Colwellia sp. M166: one gene and its partner. The protein of the gene in region 2 interacts with the protein of the main gene of each other region in a pairwise test. Links are inferred from orthologs where the notes say so. Each region holds a gene or a part of one and is shown on either strand. Other genes may lie near its edges.

Region 1 (5,732 bases), 570 kb from region 2 along the record:
ATGGGCATTCCAATTGGTAAGCTCTCGCTTTATACGGCTTGTGGTGGTATTAGCCCAGCATATACTTTGCCGGTTATGCTTGATGTTGGTACCAATAATGAAAAACTGTTAAACGATCCTATGTATATGGGCTGGCGCCATCCTCGTATTGAGCAAGAAAAGTACGATGAGTTTTTAGCAATGTTTATCAATGCTGTTAAACGTCGTTGGCCACATGTGTTATTGCAGTTTGAAGATTTTGCGCAACCTAATGCCACACCATTACTAAACCGTTACCGTGATGAAATATGTTGTTTTAACGATGATATTCAAGGCACAGCGTCAGTAACGGTTGGCACGTTATTAGCGGCTTGTCGCACCAAAAATGTACCATTGTCAGCACAACGAGTTGCCTTTGTTGGCGCAGGCTCTGCCGGTTGCGGTATTGCCGAACAAATTATTGCACAAATGGTTAGTGAAGGAATTTCTGAACAACAAGCTCGCAGCCAAATATTTATGATCGACCGTTTCGGTTTATTAACTGAAGGTATGACGGGTTTACGTGACTTTCAAGCGAAACTGGCACAAAAACAGTCTGCCACTGCAACATGGAATGCCGCCGGTGAATACGCTTCGTTGTTAGAAGTCATGCACGGCGCAAAACCAACGATTTTAATCGGTGTTTCTGGCGTGCCTGGCTTATTCACTGAGGAAGTCATCAAAGCGATGAAGTCGCATTGTGCTAGACCTATAATATTCCCACTGAGTAATCCAAGTCGTCAAGTCGAAGCAACGCCAGAACAGGTTATTAACTGGACTGAAGGTGAGGTTATTATTGCTACCGGCAGCCCGTTTGAAGCTGTTGAATATAAAGGCGAACTTTTTCCTATCGCCCAGTGCAACAATAGTTATGTTTTCCCTGGTATCGGCTTAGGGGTAGTTTCTGCCAATATAGCTCGTATCACTGATAAAATGTTAATGGCCGCAAGTGAAATGTTAGCACAAGCTTCACCTTTGGCGAATACCGCCAAGGGAGAGTTGCTACCACCATTAGTTGAAATTGCCGGCCTAAGTAAAAGAATAGCTTTTGCTGTTGCTAAAGTTGCTTATGAGCAAGGGCATGCGTTGCCACTTTCTGATGAACAATTAGCAGAGAAGATTGAGGCTAACTTTTGGACACCGCAATATCGTCAGTACCGCCGCATTAGTATTTAAGCCATGAGCCAATGGCTTTAACATAATAGTGTCGACTGCAAAACGCCCATCTTGATGGGCGTTTTATGTTTTACTGAAGCAACAATGGTCAAGCTGCTTTTAGGCTTTAATGCAATATCATCAGTGGCAGCGGCCCTAGTTAAGAAAATCCCTCAAATTATTACTGTGCTGATGAAAAGTGATAAGCCTAGGCATTTGCTTTTAATTCGTCTATAATCGCGCCAAAATTTATACCGTATTTAATTCTAATTTTATTGAGAGGGCTATCATGGCTATCGAACGTACTTTTTCTATCGTAAAACCTGACGCAGTTGCTAAAAACTTTATCGGTCAAATCTATAACCGTTTTGAAACTGCTGGTTTAAAAATCGTTGCTTCTAAAATGATTCACTTATCAAAAGAAAAAGCAGAAGGTTTTTACGCTGAGCACAGCGAACGTCCTTTCTTCGGCGCTTTAGTTGAATTCATGACTTCTGGCCCAGTAATGGTACAAGTTTTAGAAGGCGAAAACGCTGTTCTTAAAAACCGTGAAATCATGGGTGCTACTAACCCTGCTGAAGCACTTGCTGGTACTATCCGTGCCGATCTTGCTGACTCAATCGACGAAAATGCAGCTCACGGCTCTGACGCTTTAGAATCAGCAGCACGTGAAATTGCATACTTCTTCGCTGATGAAGAAATCTGTCCACGTACTCGTTAATTTTAAAGCTTATATCATAAGCTATCTGCACAACAGGTTGCTTAGTATTGTTTAAGAATTAATTTGAAGGATTTTACCGTTAATCGGTAAAATCCTTTTGTCTATTTTAAGGCTATAGAAAATTGAATGTTTTTGCAGAGCACAGACTACTGAGAACATTGACTTTTATTTAGTTTAAACTTTTTTAAGGTTTGAAATAGATCCACTAAATTGTTTGTTTTGCGCAAAAAGCGTACAATTTATTCTGTAATTTTGTAGTGTTGAGAAACTTTTTATCATGAGTGATGTAACCGAAGTAGTAACCCCTGTAAAGCATAAAATTAATTTACTGAACCTTGACCATCAAGGAATGAGGGAATATTTTGCTTCCATCGGCGAAAAGCCATTTCGTGCCGATCAAATTATGAAATGGATGTATCACTTTGGTTATGATGACTTTGACTTGATGACTAACCTGAATAAAAAGTTACGTGAGAAGTTACAACGTGATACTGAAATTAAAGCGCCTGAAATTTCTGAAAAACAAGTGTCAAACGATGGCACGATTAAATATGCTCTACGTTTAGAAGGTGGTCAGGAAGTTGAAACGGTGTGGATCCCTGAAAATGGTCGCGCAACCCTTTGTGTTTCATCGCAAGTGGGTTGTGCTTTAGAGTGTACTTTCTGTTCAACTGCGCAACAAGGTTTCAACCGTAACCTCTCAATGGCTGAAATTATTGGCCAAGTATGGCGAGTTGCTAATGATATTGGTGCCACTCGTATTGCCGGTACTCGTCCAATTACCAACATTGTTATGATGGGGATGGGTGAGCCGTTACTGAATATGAAAAACCTTATTCCTGCATTAGATACTATGTTAAATGATTTAGGTTATGGTCTGTCAAAGCGTCGTGTTACGGTTAGTACTTCTGGCGTAGTACCTGCGCTTGATATGCTAAAAGAAAAAATTGATTGTGCGTTAGCAATATCAATTCATGCGCCAAACAATAAGTTACGTGATGAATTAGTGCCAATAAATAAAAAATATCCGCTAGAAGAGTTTTTAGCCGCTGCGGGGCGTTATATTGAGGGTTCAAAAGCTAATAAACAGGCAACCATTGAATATGTCATGCTTGACCATGTTAACGATAGTACTGAACAAGCACATGAATTAGCTCATGCTTTGAAAGATTTACCGAGTAAAATCAATTTGATCCCATTTAATCCTTATCCGGGGTCACCTTACACTCGTTCAAGTAATTCACGTATCGACCGTTTCGATAAAGTACTGCAAAGCTACGGCCTGACAGTGATCACTCGCCGCACGCGTGGTGATGATATTGATGCCGCATGTGGACAGTTAGCGGGTGATGTTTTAGATAGAACTAAGCGAACAGGAAAAAAAGAGGTGAAAGCTGAATCAATTTCAGTAAAAATGGTTTAATTCCAACGTTAAATCATTACTGACTAAGTGACGACACTTTTATGATGGCAAAATTATCAACGATTTTTATCGTGTTGCTAAGTACGATGAGTTTAACCGCTTGTGTGACGCAAAATTATGGCCATGATAAAAGTACTCCGTTAATTGAAAATGAAGCAAGTAATAATGAAATAGCCATGACCCGAATTTCTCTCGGCTTAGGCTATTTAAAAATGGGCAATACTCAGCAGGCGAAACTCAATTTAGCGAAAGCTAAACGTTTTGCGCCTAATTTAGTGCAAGTGCACACAGCATTCGCTCATTATTATGAAACGGTTGGAGAAGCTGATTTAGCGATAGAGGCTTTTGAGCATGCTTTAAGCCTTAATAGTGATGATGCCGATACCTTGAATAATTATGGTGTATTTTTGTGTCGCCAAGAAAAATATGCTGCTGCCGAACAACAGATCTTAAAAGCTATAGCGATCCCTAGCTATATCTTAGTTGCACAAAGTTATGAAAATTTAGCACTATGTCAGCTCAAAGCTAAACAGTTTAATAAAGCGGAAATATATCTTGAAAAAGCCATTGCGCATAGTCCCAATAGCGCAAGTTCGTTATATCAAATGATGCGTCTACAATACGCGAAAAGTAACTATACGTCAGCACAAAGCTATTTATATCGCTATGAAAAATCAACGCGTCGTTTTAGTGCCGAGGCATTAGCCTTAGCCTTTAAAATATTTACCAAACAGGGCAACAAAGCTATTGCTGAAAATTATGGCAATATGCTGGTAAAAATGTTTCCTCATTCTTTTGAGGCAAAGCAATACATTTTAAATGAACTATATCGGCTTGATGCTGACAAACTAGCTGAACAATACCGAGATTCACTTGCTAATGGTAAAAAGACAACAAAGAAAAAGCGCGTTGTGGTATTGTCACCGAAAGTTGTCGCGATTTCAGAAAAATCAGACTTGAGTAGTCAAGGCCTCAAGCCAATGATGGTAAATTCAGTTATGCCAACAGTGAAACAAAAGCTTGAATCGCAAGAAAAAATAGCTAGAGAAAACAATAAACCAACTATGGTGTCATTACCTATTCATACTGTGGAACAAGGCGATAGTTTATTTACTGTTGCTAAACAACACAATATTGCGGTGAATAGGTTAAAACGCTGGAATAAGCTGCGTAGTCCTTATATTTTAAAAATCGGTGATGTACTTTATCTCGCAGACCCTAAATTAGCTGCGAAACACTAAGAGTAACGCTTGATGAAGCAAGAGCATATAATATTGAAAAATGAAGAAGAGCAATTATCAGAAATATCTGATGATATTGAAATTGTTGGCCCTGGTCGTATGCTTAAAGAAGCACGAAAAATTAAGGGCTTAAGCCAGCAGCAAGTGGCAGACAAATTAAACTTTAGAATATCACTCGTTGAAAACATTGAAGTTGAGCAATTTGATCTTAGCTTACCTTCGGCCTTCAACCGTGGCTATTTAAAAAGTTACGCTAAGCTAGTTAATATTTCCCAAGAAGATATCTTGAATAGTTATGACCAACTGGGGGGTTCACAGCGTCAATGTGCTGAAATGCAAAGCTTTTCTAAAGGTACTGAAAAACAAGCTGAGCACAATATGCTAATGTGGATTTCTTATCTTATTTTAGCCATTCTAGTGACGGCAACGGTAGTTTGGTGGTTGCAATCACCTTCAGAACAGCCAGAGCCGATATTAACTGAAACGGCTGAATTAGCAGTGGCAGATAATAATAACACTGAGCCCAGCAACTTATCTGATAGTGCCAGTGCAATTGAGCTAAATAATGAAGTTAGTACTGAGCAGCAAGAAACTTTAGCGAATGCACTCGACAATACTATAGACACTGTGACAGCGCCAGCAAGCACTCTACCAACAACAGTAGATGATAGTGTTAAGGTCACAATTGAACCGCTTAACGCTGAACAATCCCCAGTAGTTGAAGCGTCAACTACGCTTCAAGTAGTCTCTGATAATGAAATAATGGCTAATGATGATGAATTAACCGTACCTTTAGCGGATGTGGTGTTTACTTTTTCTGGTGATTGTTGGGTTAATATTTATGATGCTACAGGTGAAAGAATTGCTTGGGGCGTTAAAAAATCAGGTTATATTATGCGTATTTCTGGTCAAGCGCCATTTTCTGTTACCTTAGGTAAGCCTGAATTGGTGCAAATAGATTACAATGACGTTTCGGTTGATATGACGACTTTTAACGCCGGAAATATTGCCAAGTTTTCATTACCACTAGCGCCTTAATACGGTAACATCCCGTTTAATTAACGTAACAATATTGAATTTTTATTATGTTTAAAGAATCTCCTATTATTCGTCGAAAATCCCGTCAGATCATGGTGGGTAATGTACCTGTTGGCGGCGATGCCCCTATTACTGT
Region 2 (2,890 bases):
AGCATTCAGTTCACCCAAGATGCTAACACCGCCCATATACAGGTCACCAATAGCATCTAAAATTTTATGCTTAACAAACTCATCATCGTAGCGTAAGTCATCTTTATTGAGCATGCGATATTCATCTAAAACAATCGCGTTTTCCAAGCTACCACCTAAGGCAAGGTTATGTGAACGTAAGAACTCAATATCTTTCATAAAACCAAAGGTGCGTGCGCGACTGATCTCTTTAACAAATGAACAACTTGAAAGATCCATACTCATGGTTTGACAAGTATTAGCAATCACCGGGTGTTCAAATTCAATCGCGAAATTAACCCGAAAACCTTCATAAGGCTTTAATTCAGCCCACTTGTCACCTTCTTCTACGCGTATAGTTTTAGTAATACGTAAAAAGCGTTTGGCAACATTTGATGTTTCAATGCCTACTGACTGAATTAAATACACAAACGGTAAAGCACTACCATCCATAATTGGAATTTCAGGTGAATCAACCTCAACAATGAGGTTATCAATACCTAAACCTGCGACAGCAGAAAGCAAATGTTCGACGGTGGAAATCTGAACACCTTGCTCATTCACTAAACACGTACATAAAGTTGTTTCACCCACAGCTTCCGGTGTCGCTGGAATATCGACAACGGGATCTAAATCAACTCGGCGAAAAATAATACCGGTGTTAGCAGGCGCAGGACGGAGAGTGATCTGCACCTTTTCACCTTTATGTAACCCTACACCTATGGCAGAGACACTTTCTTTTAACGTACGTTGTTTAATCATAAATAGCCTTCTTAAGCCTATATTTTGCGCTAATAAGTCGCCGCCGAAAATAAGCGGAGACGTAATATAACAAAAAAGCCTAATAAAATCAAAAAACCAACATTTTTAGTATTGCGTAATTAACTTTTCGAATATCGCTTAGTCTGCTTGTTTACGTAAAAATGCCGGAATATCTAAATAATCATCAAGTTCAGTAGCTGCTACTTTCTGCGCTTGAGCATTAGCTTCTGGCATAGTAACCGGATTCGCAGACAGCTCAGGTTGTGCGCTAGCAATATAGTCACCACCAACAACTTGTGGCTCAGCCACAGGCGTAGGATTGACTAAGGTAATATCTGGTTTACGCTCTGCACCAATACCCGTTGCCACAACCGTTACTCGTAATTCTTCCGTCATTTCAGGGTCAATAACCGCACCAACGACAACGGTAGCATTTTCAGATGCAAAAGCTTTAACCGCATTACCAACAGTTTCAAATTCATCAATGCTAATATCCATGCCGGCAGTGATATTAACCAAAATACCGCGCGCGCCAGCTAAATCAACGTCTTCAAGTAACGGACTTGAAATAGCAGCTTCTGCCGCTTCCTCTGCACGGTCTGGACCTGATGCAGTGCCAGAGCCCATCATTGCAGTACCCATTTCAGACATTACGGTTCTAACATCGGCGAAATCGACGTTTATGAGTCCAGGACGGGTAATAAGTTCCGCGATACCTTGCACAGCACCTAATAAAACATTATTCGCGGCTTTAAAGGCATCTAATAAACTGGTGCCAGGGCCAAGCACTTTCAATAATTTTTCGTTCGGAATAGTGATCAATGAATCAACATTTTTTGATAAAAACTCGATACCTTGATCGGCATAGTTCATGCGTTTTTTGCCTTCAAAAGGAAATGGCTTAGTCACGACCGCAACCGTTAAAATCCCCATTTCTTTGGCTATTTCGGCAACAACTGGCGCAGCACCAGTGCCCGTACCACCACCCATACCAGCTGCGATAAAGACCATATCAGCACCTTGCAGTGTTTCTTTAATAGTTTCTCGGTCTTCTTCCGCACTTCGGCGACCAATTTCAGGGTTCGCACCAGCACCCAGTCCTTTAGTGACATCGTGACCTAGCTGCAAAGTAACATTTGCCGCTGAGTTACGTAATGCTTGAGAATCGGTATTTGCGGTAATAAATTCTACACCTTCAATGGTTTGTGACACCATGTGTTCTACCGCGTTTCCGCCCCCGCCACCAACACCAATAACTTTGATGACTGCTTCTGCGTTGTGATCTTCCATTAATTCAAACATTTTATTATCTCCGATTTTTAATACGTTTTGTTCCACCAAAACTCTTTTATACTTTTAATTAGTAACTAAAATCGCTAATTAAAATTCGCCTTTAAACCAAGCAAGTACTCTCGAGCCGATACTACCGACTGACTCGCTTTTCTTTTTCTCATTACTTTGCTGCTGATTCGCTTGCATACCATAGTGTAACAAGCCGACAACCGTAGAATATGTTGGGTCGTTAACATACTCTTTCAATCCGCAGATATCTGAAGGCTGAGCAACTCGTGCTGGCATTTGAAATACTTCTTCGGCAAACTCAACTACACCTTCCATTTTTGCTGTACCTCCGGTTAAAACATAACCCGCAGCAATTTGATCTTCTAATCCACATTCTCGTAGTTCCTCTTGGATCAGTTCAAATAATTCTTGATACCTAGGCTCAACGACTTCCGCTAAAGTATGACGTGACATCGAGCGTGCAGGACGTCCGCCAACACTAGGCACTTCAATATTTTCTTCCATACTGACCATTTGGCGCAACGCACAGGCGTACTGCACCTTAATCTCTTCAGCATGACTTAACGGTGTACGAAAAATCTTTGCAATATCGCTAGTAACTTGATTACCTGCAACAGGTATTACCGCGGTATGGCGTAAAGCGCCACCGGTAAAAACCGCAATATCCATAGTGCCAGCGCCCATATCAACCACACAGATCCCAAGCTCTTTTTCATCATCAGTTAAGATTGCGTAGCTAGAAGCAAGCGCTGAGAAAATTAATTGATCAGCTTTTAGGTCACAACGTTCAACACATTTAACAATGTTT

What was found. The genes of interacting proteins can lie anywhere in the genome.
Region 1: the proteins of ftsZ (region 2) and FGD67_RS16175 interact in binary tests that used the Escherichia coli proteins (3 or more experiments, as listed by UniProt). The link is inferred for Colwellia sp. M166 from one-to-one orthologs.

What each region holds. Positions count from the first base shown.
Region 1 is NZ_CP040755.1:3,573,105-3,578,836, forward strand. What follows is about bases 1,261-4,244. They hold FGD67_RS16175 (bifunctional tRNA (adenosine(37)-C2)-methyltransferase TrmG/ribosomal RNA large subunit methyltransferase RlmN), read left to right. Parts: upstream 1,261-2,171; coding sequence 2,172-3,317; downstream 3,318-4,244. Other genes in these bases: ndk (nucleoside-diphosphate kinase), read left to right, coding at 1,463-1,894; pilW (type IV pilus biogenesis/stability protein PilW), read left to right, coding at 3,359-4,244. Also shown: FGD67_RS16165 (NAD-dependent malic enzyme), read left to right, coding at 1-1,194; more of pilW, read left to right, coding at 4,245-4,558; FGD67_RS16185 (RodZ domain-containing protein), read left to right, coding at 4,571-5,596; ispG (flavodoxin-dependent (E)-4-hydroxy-3-methylbut-2-enyl-diphosphate synthase), read left to right, coding at 5,644-5,732.
Region 2 is NZ_CP040755.1:3,007,607-3,010,496, reverse strand. It holds ftsZ (cell division protein FtsZ), read right to left. Parts: upstream 2,083-2,890; coding sequence 919-2,082; downstream 1-918. Other genes in the region: ftsA (cell division protein FtsA), read right to left, coding at 2,161-2,890; lpxC (UDP-3-O-acyl-N-acetylglucosamine deacetylase), read right to left, coding at 1-780. UniProt on the Escherichia coli protein: Essential cell division protein that forms a contractile ring structure (Z ring) at the future cell division site. The regulation of the ring assembly controls the timing and the location of cell division.